Regions from separate parts of the Thalassospira sp. A40-3 genome, predicted to be linked through region 3. Evidence: predicted binding sites of a transcription regulator. Region 3 holds the regulator's gene; each other region holds the start of a gene.
The links. The regulator PhoB, encoded in region 3, activates phosphate uptake and scavenging genes when phosphate is short. The targets are predictions, from matches to a motif close to TNTCATAAAACTGTCA.
Positions count from the first base shown of each region.

Region 1: IT893_RS07600 (choice-of-anchor I family protein) is a predicted target of PhoB. The motif match lies at 1,521-1,536, and genes of this name have one in related genera.
Region 2: IT893_RS16060 (bifunctional 2',3'-cyclic-nucleotide 2'-phosphodiesterase/3'-nucleotidase) is a predicted target of PhoB. The motif match lies at 1,233-1,248, and genes of this name have one in related genera.
Region 4: IT893_RS05950 (DUF2794 domain-containing protein) is a predicted target of PhoB. The motif match lies at 1,682-1,697, and genes of this name have one in related genera.

Region 1 covers NZ_CP065428.1:1,698,549-1,701,665, reverse strand. Annotated here, with positions in the region: gene IT893_RS07600 (choice-of-anchor I family protein) at 1-1,446, opposite strand, end outside; gene IT893_RS07595 (NAD(P)/FAD-dependent oxidoreductase) at 1,641-2,687, shown strand; gene IT893_RS07590 (DUF2256 domain-containing protein) at 2,716-2,910, shown strand; gene IT893_RS07585 (DUF3253 domain-containing protein) at 2,907-3,117, shown strand, end outside.
Region 2 covers NZ_CP065428.1:3,495,060-3,498,176, reverse strand. Annotated here, with positions in the region: gene IT893_RS16065 (MFS transporter) at 1-1,159, shown strand, start outside; gene IT893_RS16060 (bifunctional 2',3'-cyclic-nucleotide 2'-phosphodiesterase/3'-nucleotidase) at 1,313-3,117, shown strand, end outside.
Region 3 covers NZ_CP065428.1:3,666,584-3,669,700, reverse strand. Annotated here, with positions in the region: gene pstB (phosphate ABC transporter ATP-binding protein PstB) at 1-335, shown strand, start outside; gene phoU (phosphate signaling complex protein PhoU) at 358-1,080, shown strand; gene phoB (phosphate regulon transcriptional regulator PhoB) at 1,098-1,796, shown strand; gene IT893_RS16835 (cation:proton antiporter) at 1,878-3,117, opposite strand, start outside.
Region 4 covers NZ_CP065428.1:1,328,275-1,331,391, reverse strand. Annotated here, with positions in the region: gene IT893_RS05960 (tetratricopeptide repeat protein) at 52-702, opposite strand; gene IT893_RS05955 (hypothetical protein) at 1,199-1,624, shown strand; gene IT893_RS05950 (DUF2794 domain-containing protein) at 1,750-2,106, shown strand; gene IT893_RS05945 (tetratricopeptide repeat protein) at 2,221-2,886, shown strand; gene IT893_RS05940 (glucose/quinate/shikimate family membrane-bound PQQ-dependent dehydrogenase) at 2,966-3,117, opposite strand, start outside.

The DNA.
Region 1 (3,117 bases), 2.0 Mb from region 3:
ACGACGATCACTGTGATAGGTGACGAATTGCGGGTTGGTCGGGTTGGTCAGGTCATAGACCATGAAGCCGCCCTGACGTTCCAGCCCGATAAAGGCATAGGGCGTGCCATTGACATAGCCACTTGCAATGCCTTCTGGCTCCGGGCCCTTGTCATCGGAGCGGTTGTCACGGCTGTAGTTTTCAGTATCCGAGGAATTGAAAACATTGGGATAGTTCGCCGCCAGGATCTGCTCAAACGCATCACCACTGTCAAAGACCATTTCACCGTCCGCATCCAGCACCGAGAACGACCGTGCGCCATAGCTATAGATGACATCGAAATCGCCATCACCATCAACGTCGCCCTGCGCGGTTGTGGTCTTCAAACGACCAAGATTTTCATCCTTTTGCAGGGTGCTTGCGGTTGGGAAGGCCACCGGATCAAGCGTCAGTTTGCCAACGCGGGTTTCCTCGCTGTAGCCGTCATAGTCGCGTGAATCGCCTTCGTTGGCGATCAGGACCCATTCCTTGCCATCAATATTGATTGCATCGATGGTGTCAGGCATGAACATGCCCATCACCGGCCAAGTGCGGATATTGATCTTGCCGTCCTTGTCGCTGGCATCAAAGGCATGAACCGAATGATCCTTGAAGCCAAGACCGGCGACGTTTTTGATGGTTGCAGTTTCGATATCGATAATCGCAATCGCGTTGTTTTCCTGCAACGACACATAGGCTGTTTTGCTGTCCTTGGAGACGGCGATATATTCCGGCTCCACATCCTGTGCCACGCTTGAAGCACCCGGATTGGACGTCCGCATGCCATAGGGCAGCTTGCCATCATTCAGGAACTTGAAATCAACCGTGCGGACGTCATCATCGGACAAGTTTTCTGCACCACCGGCCATGGAAATGATCGAAACACTACCTTCCGGATCATTGGTGAATGCGTCATTCGGCTCGCCTTCGTTTGCGACCAGAACATATTTCCCATCCGGGGAGAACTTGATCATGTCGGGCAGTGCGCCCACGGTGACCGCTGAAATAAACCCGCCATCGGTATCAAAGAAAACGGCCTGACCCGGTGCCTGCTTATCGGTATTTTCCACGGCCACGGCGACAACGCCATTTTTGATGGCAACACTGTTGGCACCCTTGCCCCAGGTGGAAAGATCAATCGCATCGATCTTGGTCAGTTCGGACGGATCAGACATATCAAGAATATCGACCACTTTGTCCGCGCCATTGACGACAAAGATGCGCTTTGACACCGGATCAAATGCCGGAATTTCCGCCGCACTTTCATCTAGCATCCCGGTACGATATTCGCCCATCGGCACAATCGTGATCGGATGCGCACCCGCATTCATGACGTCACCCGCCATCTTGGTTTGGTTGGGTGCCGTGCCTGCACAGGCTGTCAGAAGCAACGAAACAGCGGCTGTCGCCATCAATGAAGAACGCATGTTTTCCCCTTGGAATAACCGTAATCAAAGCAGGCAGACTGCGTGTTTGTTGTAACGGTTTCATGACCCGGTCGTGACAGTTTCATAAATTTCTTATCGGTGGGACTGCTCCAATTCCGGTCTGGTTTCGTATCGAAACTATAACTTTAAACAATCCGTCGGGACTTGCCCCGCGACCCAGACAGGAGCCACACATGCCACGGATGTCAAACGTGAATATTGCGATCATTGGTGCCGGAATGGCGGGCCTAAAAGCGGCCAGCACGCTGCACCGCATTGGCATGAACGTAACGGTTTTTGAAAAAAGCCGCGGTCTTGGCGGGCGTCTGGCGTCACGGCGCACCGACTTTGGTCATTTCAATCATGGTGCGCAATATGTGACGGCGCGTGATCCGGGGTTTAATGCGTTTTTGCAAGAAGCAACCGAGTTTAACGCCGCCCAGAACTGGTCGCCCAACCTTCATCGCGGAACGTCCGCCCCCGCACAATCCGGTGCGGCACTTTCACCGATCGCGCGCCATGTCGGCAACCTTGCCGAAGAGCCCTGGTATCAGGGTGCGCCGCAGATGAACAAACTGATCCGCCCCCTGGTCGACACCTTCCCGATCCAGAAGCAACACCGTATTATCGGCATCGAGCCGAACGGCCCGCGCAGTTTTATGCTCCATGATGATCTGGACGGCACATACGGCCCGTTTGATGGTGTGATCGTTACCGCCCCTGCCCCGCAGACCGCCGATCTTTTGCGCCCGCTTGCCCCGCGCTATGCCCCGATTGACGAGGTTGTCATGGCTCCGTGCTGGGCGGTTATGGCCGCCTTTGAAACCCCGCTTCCGACCGGCTTTGACGCGATGCTGTATCCGAGCCCCGAAATCAGCTGGGCCGCGCGCAGCAGCCAGAACGATGACATGTTCCACCGTCGCACACCCGATCCGTGGGTGCTGCATGCCAGCCCGGAATGGTCACGTCAGCACCTTGAAGAAGACAAGGACCGCGTGATTGAAAAGCTGCTGGCTGCCCTTCGTGATGTCAGTGGTGTCAAACTGCCAGAACTTCATTCGGTTCAGGCCCATCGTTGGCGCTATGCGCGGACTGAATTGCCGCTTGGCAAAAGTCACCTTAATGGCATGAATGGCCGGGTGATTGCCGCAGGGGATTGGTGCCTTGGCGCACGGGTCGAGGCGGCTTGGCGCAGTGGCCGAACAGCGGCACATGCCATGGTCGAAGCACTGATCGGATAATCGACAAACTTGATCCGAACGCAGTGTCATGCCGAAAAATGCCAATGGACATCGTCACAGCAAATCAGATTTGCCGCAGAAAACCTGCGTGACATGCGCGCGGCCTTTTAACTGGCGGCGCAAATGGAAGGATTGCTGGGACGAGGTTCAGTATTGCTCTGACCGGTGCCGACGCCAGCGAAAGCAGCCTGCAAAAACCGACATGCAGAACCAAGTGTCATGATGTTTGACCAAAAAGACGAAGATCAGCCAACCTATGCCATCCTGCGCCAGCGCGTGATTGATCTGGCAACAGAGCGCGGGCCAGACAGAACGATATGCCCGTCCGAAGTTGCCAAAACCTTTGGCTCCTACTGGCGGGATTTGATGCCGCGCGTGCATCAGGTGGCAGAGCAACTGTGTGCTGAACGCAAACTGACATTTGAAAAGG
Region 2 (3,117 bases), 170 kb from region 3:
GCTGATCGTTATGGCGGCCGCCATGCCGCTGTCCTTTTCGACCTGGATGGCGCTTCTAAACAACTTTTCGGTCGAAATGGCCGATTTCACTGGCCGCGAGATCGGCATCTTGCAGTCCTTGCGTGAAATCCCCGGTTTCCTTGCTTTTACCGCGATTTTTGTGCTGCTGGTCCTGCGTGAACAGACATTTGCAGTTCTGTCTTTGCTGGTGCTTGGAATTGGCGTTGCCATATCGGGCTATTTCCCGACCGTGATCGGGCTTTATTGCACGACGGTTCTGATGTCGATCGGCTTCCATTATTTCGAAACCATGCAACAGGCCCTGTCATTGCAATGGGTGCGCAAGGATCGCACCGCCATGGTCATGGGACGGCAACTGTCGGCAAAATCAATTTCGTCGCTGATCATGTTTGGCATGGTTTGGGTGATGCTCGAAGTCTTTGCCGTCGAGTATCGCTACGTCTATCTGTTCGGCGGTGCGTTGACGGTCCTGGCCGCCTTGTTTGTCTGGGGGGCGTTTCCGAAATTTGCTGATGCCCATCCGCAGAACAAGAAGCTGATCCTGCGCAAACGCTACTGGCTTTACTATGCGTTGACTTTCATGAGTGGCGCACGCCGTCAGATCTTTACCGTGTTTGCCGGCTTCCTGATGGTCGAGAAGTTCGGTTATGACGCAGCAACCATCACTTTGCTGTATCTGCTTAACCACGTGATCAACATGTTCCTGGCCCCCAAAATCGGCAAGATGATCGGCAAATGGGGCGAACGCCGTGCGCTGGTCTTCGAATATGTCGGACTGTTCATTGTTTTCGTCTCCTACGCCTTTGTCGAAAACCACATTCTGGCCGGTGGTCTTTATGTGATTGACCATCTGTTCTTTGCGCTGGCGATCGCTATCAAGACCTATTTCCAGAAGATCGCCGATCCGGCTGACATCTCCTCAACCGCCGGGGTCAGCTTTACGATCAACCATATCGCGGCTGTTTTCATCCCGGCGGCCTTCGGGTTGATTTGGCTGATTTCGCCGGGTGCGGTGTTCCTTGCCGGGGCCGCCATGGCCTTTGTCTCGCTGGTGTTGGCCCTGAACGTCCCACACGATCCGGAGCCCGGCAACGAGGTTATTCGCGGATACAAGTCAACCGCGATGCAGCCAGCCTGATCACCAAATATCTCTCAGACCAGAAACGCCTGCCGATCGTGGCAGGCGTTTCTGTTTGTGTTTGCCCTGCCTTTTTCGCAAAATCTTCAAAACCCCGCCATTTAAACGGGATTACAGTTTCGCGGTTTAACGCATAAGCAGGGACACGGCTCGATGGTATTCATTCACAAAAACGCTGCCCGGATGACCGGGATTTCGATGGCACTTGCACTGGTAAGCAGCACGGCATTGGCCGATAGCACGGTGTCTTTGCGTATCCTCGAAACCACCGACATCCACACGCATCTGGTTAATTATGACTATTACCGTGATGGCGAGTCCGACACGGTTGGTCTGGCAAAGGTCGCGACCCTGCTTAAAACCGCACGTGGCGAGGCAGAGAACGTTGTCTTTATCGATAATGGTGACCTGATCCAGGGCAATCCGCTTGGCGATTATATGGCCAAGGAACGTGGTCTTAAGGACGGTGATGTCCATCCGGTCTATAAGGCGATGAACCTTCTTGGTTATGACGCGGCCAATATCGGGAACCATGAATTTAACTACGGTCTCGATTTCCTCGGTAAATCATTGGCCGGTGCCAACTTCCCCTATGTCAGTGCCAACGTCTTTGTTGATGATGGCGATGACAATCCCGACAACGACAAGCCGTATTTCGAACCCTATGTGCTGCTGGATCGGGAGTTTACCGATAATGACGGCAAGGTGCACAAGGCGAAGGTTGGTGTGATCGGGTTTGTGCCGCCCCAGATCATGCAGTGGGACAAGGCCAATCTGGAAGGCAATGTGATTGCAAAAGACATTGTCGAGATGGCAAAAAAATATGTCCCGGAAATGCGCGAAAAGGGTGCGGATATCGTCATTGCTGTTCCGCATTCCGGCCTGTCGACCATGGCGCGTAATGGCATGGAAGAAAATGCCACCTATTACCTTTCCGAAGTCGATGGCATTGATGCGATCCTGTTTGGCCATGCCCACACTGTGTTCCCGTCTGAGGCCTTTTCCGATCTTGAAGGTGTCGATATTGCCAAAGGCACAATCAACGGCGTTGCGGCAGTGATGCCTGGCTTCTGGGGCAGCCATCTTGGCGTGATTGACCTGACCTTGAATGTCACCGATGACGGCGAATGGAGTGTCACCGACAGTCTGTCTGATGCACGTCCGATCTATCAGCGCGAAGGCCGGACCGTGACGCCGCTGGTTGAAGCCGATCCGGAAATCATTGCCGCGGTCAAGGAAGAGCACGAAGCCACCATTGCCTATATGCGCGAAGGTGTGGGCACCACGTCGGCACCGATCAACAGCTTCTTTGCGCTTGTGGCCGATGATCCTTCGATCCAGATCGTGACCAATGCCCAGAAATGGTATCTCGAAAAGATCCTGAACGGATCGGAATATGATGGCATTCCAATCCTGTCGGCCGGGGCGCCGTTCAAGGCCGGTGGTCGTGGTGGTCCGGACTATTTCACCGACATTCCCGAAGGCAAAATTGCGCTTAAAAATGTCGCGGATCTTTACATCTATCCAAACACCGTGCGCGCAGTATTGCTTGATGGTGATCAGGTGCGTGAATGGCTTGAAATGTCAGCAGGCCAGTTCAATCAGATTGATCCGAACAGCAGCGAAGAACAAGCTCTGATCAACTCGGATTTCCCGACCTATAATTATGATGTGATTGATGGCGTGACCTACGAAATCGATGTCACCAAACCGGCCCGCTATAACAAGGCGGGCGAAGTGATCAATCCCGACAGTCACCGCATCGTCAATCTGAGCTTCGAAGGCAAACCGGTGACAGCAGATCAGAAGTTTGTCGTTGCGACCAACAACTATCGCGCCGGCGGTGGTGGCAATTTCCCGGGCCTTGATGGATCGACGATCATTGTCGAGGCACCAGATGAAAACCGTACGGTGCTTGCCAACTATATCCTGACCGAAAAGGAAATTGATCCGAAGGC
Region 3 (3,117 bases):
TGCAGTCACCGGCAACCGGTCTTTCCGGTGGTCAGCAGCAGCGCCTTTGCATTGCGCGCGCGGTTGCCGTCAGCCCGGAAGTCATCCTGATGGATGAGCCGTGCTCGGCCCTTGATCCGATTGCGACCGCCAAGGTCGAGGAACTGATAGACGAGTTGCGTTCGAACTACACGATCGTGATCGTCACCCACTCCATGCAGCAGGCCGCCCGTGTGTCGCAGCGCACCGCGTTCTTCCACCTTGGAAAGCTGGTTGAAGTCGGTGAAACCGATCAGATCTTTACCAACCCGAAGGACGAACGCACCAAGGGTTACATTACCGGCCGCTTCGGTTAAGCGACGCCAGGAGTACGCATAAATGGCTGATGAACATACCCATATCGTAAGTTCGTTCGACGAGGAACTGACCCGTCTGAACAACATCATTTCGCAAATGGGCGGGCTTGCCGAAAGCCAGCTTATTTCCTCGATCAGATCCATCGTCAAACGCGATTCCGAACTGGCCGAGAAAGTCATCCTGTCCGATCAGCGCATCGATGTACTCGAACAGGAAGTCCAGGACTTTGCCGTGCGTCTTCTGGCCCTGCGTCAGCCGATGGCAGATGACCTGCGTCAGGTGGTGACGGCCCTTAAGCTGTCAAACGATCTTGAACGCATTGGTGATCTTGCCAAAAACATCGCCAAACGCGCGCAGGTGCTGAACCAGATCCCGCCGATCCGCCCGGTTCAGGCGATCCCGAACATGGCCAAGCTGGCCCAGGAAATCATCAAGGATGTCCTGGATGCCTATATCGAAAGCGACGCCGAAAAGGCCCACCGGGTCTGGGAACGCGATCAGGAAGTCGACGATATGTACAATTCGCTGTTCCGCGAATTGCTGACCTACATGATGGAAGATCCGCGCAACATTACCGCATCGACCCATCTGTTGTTCATTGCCAAGAACATCGAACGTATCGGTGATCACGCAACCAATATCGCCGAAACGATCTATTACCGGATCAAGGGCGAAGACCTGCCGGGGATTGACCGGCCAAAAAACGACGCAGCGAACTTCGCTGTTGTCGAACCGAATGACTGACACGGGAGCATAGGAAGATGGACCCAACGGTTCTTATCGTCGAGGACGAGGCAGCAATCGTAACCATGTTGCGCTACAACCTCGAACGCGAGGGGATGCAGGTTGTCGAAGCCGGTGACGGTGACGAAGCGTTGAAAATTCTGGCTGAAACCCATGTCGATCTGGTTTTGCTCGACTGGATGCTGCCGGTAATGTCGGGGATCGAGGTCTGCCGTCAGATCCGCCGCAAGCCTGAAAGCCGCGATTTGCCGGTGATCATGGTCACTGCGCGCGGTGAAGAGGGCGACCGCATCCGCGGTCTGGATACCGGGGCTGATGACTATGTCACCAAGCCATTTGCCATTGGCGAGCTGCTCGCCCGTATCCGCGCGCTTTTGCGCCGGTCCGGTCCGGCGCAACCACAAGGGCAGTTGATCTATTCCGACATCGAAATGGATCTCGCCGCCCACCGGGTCAGCCGCAATGGAAAATCGATCCATCTTGGCCCGACCGAGTTCCGTCTGCTGCGCTATTTCCTCGAACATCCGGGGCGGGTTTTCTCGCGCGAACAGTTGCTTAACGCGGTTTGGGGCCCGAACATCTATGTCGAAACCCGCACCGTCGACGTTCATATCCGTCGCCTGCGCAAGGCGCTCAATGACGTCAAGGGCACGCGCGATATCATCCGCACCGTCCGTGCCGCGGGCTATGCGCTGGACTCTGAAACCGCCGCCTAAGCCGGTTTAGAGCCTGATCCAATTAAAAAAACCCCCGCAGCGATTTGCTGCGGGGGTTTTTGTTTTAAGGCCGTAACGTCTTCAGGTTTCTTTCTTCGCCGGTTTGTCGGCATTCTCCGATCCTGACGGTTTGCGCTGCGGGCGCGGCGCCAGTTCGTTCATCAACAGCATGTCTGCACGGCGGAATTTGGCGATTTCGGCATCAATATCTTCCTGCGGCACATCACAGGCGGCCAAAACGTGATCAGATAACCGCAACCCGGTTTCGAGAACCTCCGGAATGGCCGCATCCGCCCCGTGGCGCGACAGCGGCCCGATATGGGTGATGTCCTGCGCACGGGCAAAGATCTTCAGATGCGGGTAATGCTGGCGCAAAAGGGCGACCGTCTTCTCGGTCGCATGCGGGTTCCCCATGGCAACAACCGCAATTTTTGCCTCATCCGTGTGCGCGGCCCGGAAAGTTTCCGGGCGGGACCCGTCGGCAAAGTAAACCGGAAGGCCTTCTGCCCGCCCGCGTGAAACCTGCTGTGCGTCACTATCCAGCACCAGGAACGGAATGTTGCGTGTCTTGAGCAACCGGGCCAGAACCCGGCCAACGCGGCCGCTTCCGATCACCAGAACATGCTGGTGAATGCCCTCGGATTCTTCGGCAATCTTGCCAAGCTGGTCTTCTTCCTTGGGATGAAGCTTTTCCTCGATCTTGTGACCAAGGCTGATCAGCGTCGGGGTCAGCGCCATCGAAATCGCCACCACCGGGATCAGCATGGCGGCCATTTCAAGCGGCACCGCACCGTTCTGGGCGGCCAGGGCAAACATCACAAAGGCAAATTCACCCCCGGCGGCAAGGCTCATCGCCACCCGGATGGCAAGGCCGGTTTCAAACCGGATCGCGCGCGCCAGAACGAACAAAACCGCCGTCTTGATCACCAGCAACAGCACCAGCCACATCACGATGGTGCCAAATTCGTTATAAACAACGTCGGCATCAACCGACATGCCCACCGACATAAAGAACAGCGACAGGAACACGCCGCGGAACGGTGAAATATCGGCTTCGATCTGATGACGGAACTCGGTTTCGGCCAACATCACCCCGGCGATAAACGCACCCAGCGCCATCGAAAGCCCGGAAACCTCGGTCAATGTGCTGGCGGCTAGCACAACAAACAGCGTGCCGATGGCAAACAGTTCCGGGTTCTTGAGCGATGCGATATAGCGAAACAGCCGCGGCAACACATAGCGCCCGACCAGTAACAACAACGCGACCGACCCGAAACCAAGCAGGATGCTCATCCACGGGCTGGTTTCCGTGCCAGCATCA
Region 4 (3,117 bases), 2.0 Mb from region 3:
AACTCACGTCATATGGATCGCGGCTTGCGATCCACTGATGCCCGAAGAACCTCAGGCACCAACAGCCTTGAGAATTTCACTTGCCCGTGCGCGCATTCCGGCCGGCGCACTGTTATCATCAGCAATCTCGGTCAGAAGCGGTTTGGCGGCTTCGACCTCACCACCCGCGATATGCAGAAGTGCAATCATTTCACGTGCGGAGTAGTACCACGCATTCTCGGGCACTGCGATCGGCTCAAGACGCGCGATCAGGTCCTGTGCGTTTTCGGCACTGGCACTGTTCATTGCGATCTGAACCACCGCAAGATCGCGATAAACCTGATCAATGTCGGAATTTCCGGCGATCGCTTCGAGTTCGCTGATTGCAGACGGCGTTGCATCCGCGCGAAGGTAAACGGCTGCCTTCTGGAAGTGACCAAGCGCGACAAAATCGGCATTGCCATCAGCGATGATCGCATCAAGGGCGGCCAATGCAGCGTCTTCGTCGGTTGCGCTGTCCTGTGCCAGTTCGACGGCATTGGCAAGACGGGTTCCGTTTTCGATGCTTGTGCTGGTTTCATAGGTTTTCCAGCCTTCACGACCGGCAACACCCAGCACGATGGCCGCTGCAACGCCGATCACGTATTTCCCGTATTTGCGCCACAGCTCTTCGCTGCGTTCACGCTTAAGGTCTTCTTCGACTTCCTGGAAAATATCAACCACGAAAACGGCTCCAATCCGGTCACAATAAAGCGGGCAACCTGCCCGCTTATCTGAAAAATTTCTGGCAAGGATTTAACGCGCCAGCGGGTACAGGGTCAAGTCTGCTCGACACCATTCCGGTTATTCCGACGATTATTTTGCCCCGCCCTCGGATTAAGCGGGATCGCAATAACCGTTTCATGGCTGATATCAGCGCCATGTGGCCCAATTCGGGCACAGCAAACCCAACGGGAAAGAATTGCCTGCCAGATACACATTTTCCCCGCGACATCGCCGGTTTTAAACGGCTTTGAAATGTTTGAACGCCACCATCAACGCACCCGGATGCTTTTTGACGGTGATACAGAGGGCTGAAAACGCCCAAGATCAGTGCCACATGTCGTTTTACCGGGGGCAAAAACACAGTTCGGCACAGGGCTTGCTTTGGTAAATGCCAAGGGAACAGATTTGAACTTGTCATCGGTCATATTTGCCCGGTGAGCGGACGGAGACCACAATGAAACGTCGCGAGACTGCACACACCAAGCCCGCAAAACGGCGCCTTATCCGACAGCGTATCCTTGCCGGGCTGTTTGCAGCCTTGATGGGGTCCACTGTGTCGGGCTGTGGAACAACGATGTCCGATGTTGTCGGCACCAGCCTGTTTACCGGCGGCGAATGGTATATTGCCTTTGACGTGGTCAGCATCATCAATTCCGACAAGACGCTGATTGACCATGCGGTTTCGCTATCGACCGGTCAGGATTGCTCGACCATCCGCAAGATTGACGGCAAGTCCTATTGCAAAAAGGAACCGGTGCCTGAACCGCCGCTTTATTGCTATCGCTCGCTTGCGGCGGTCAGTTGCTATCGCACACCGGATCCCTATAACACCGGATCGCAAACCGTTGATTGGCCGCCAACCCGTTCACGCAGCCTCTAAAACCTGCTCTGTTTTTCATCCATTGAAACTTGAGGCATCGGTCAATCCGCGCTACCGTGTCATCAGGCTGTCATTTTCCCGTTGTGGCAAAGGACAACCCCGAACACACGCTGCCGGAGTACCACATGGGAACATTGTTCGATTTGGCCAAATACCGCAAAGCCAAAAGCTTTGTTCATTTTGACCGGGCTGAACTGATGAAACTCATGAACACATATTCCCGACAGGTTGCCAGCGGCGCCTGGAAGGATTATGCCATTGATCATCTGGACGGGATGGCGATGTTTTCGATTTTCCGTTCAACCCACGAAACCCCTCTTTTCACGGTCATCAAGCTCGGTAACGAGCACAAAAATGCCGGACAATATGTTGCCCTGCATAGCGGTGAGCGCATCAAACAAAGCGCTGAAATCGTCAATGTGCTTGAAGCCATCGAAAAACGCGCCCGCAAGGTCGTACCCCTGTTTAAAACAAACTCCTGACGGTTCCCACACGTGACCAGCCCCTCATCGGCCAGCCCTTCGGGCCGACACCCCCTATTCGCGCTTGCCGTGCTGGCCTGCCTGCTGTTGCCAACAGCGGGAAACACAGCAGGTATGAGCAAGGAATACCAGACAGGTTATTATGCCTATCAGGCTGGGGATTACGTGCGCGCGCAGTCCTTCTGGCATCTGGCGGCACAGGAAAACGACCCGTATGCGCAATATGCGCTGGGCCTGCTGTATTTTCGCGGTGATCTGGGGGCGCCTGAATACGAAATGGCGGCTAATTGGTTTGGCAAGGCTGCAAAGACCAACCACGGCGGGGCGACCTATTATCTTGGCCTGATGCATTTCAACGGATTTGGCCTGCCCTACGATCATTTTCAGGCCACGAAATACTTCAAGCGGGCACTGCGCATTGATCCGCACAATGCCAATGCCGCCTATATGATCGGCGCGCAGTATTTCCATGGTCGCGGGGGTCGCCAGAACTTTGTCGAAGCCGCCCATTACTTTGAAATTGCCGCAAACGAAAACATGCACGCCGCACAGTTCATGTTCGGTGCCCTGCTTGAACGTGGCTGGGGCGTGAAACAGAATTACGCCGACGCCTATTACTGGCTAAGGCGTGCTGCACGCGGCCCGATCACCTTTCCCGAAGGTGCCAACGAGGCAGAACCACTGGACCCGCAGGCCGCACTGGATGCGCTGGAACCAAGGCTCCGGCCTGAGGAAATTCAACGGGTTGAAAAGCGCCTTGCCCTTGATGCAACGGGATAGGGTCGCAAGCGCCAGATATGACACGGGCACCTGATTTCTCTCAGATGCCCGTGCGCTTTAAGGTCTGTTTTGGCCGATCTTACTCGGCAAGCTTATAGGCAATCACATAATCGCCCGGCTTGGTGCCAATTGATCCATGACCACCGGCGACGATCAGCACATATTGCGTCCCGTCATCGGTTTCATAGGTCATTGGTGTCGATTGACCACCGGCTGGAAGACGTGTTTCCC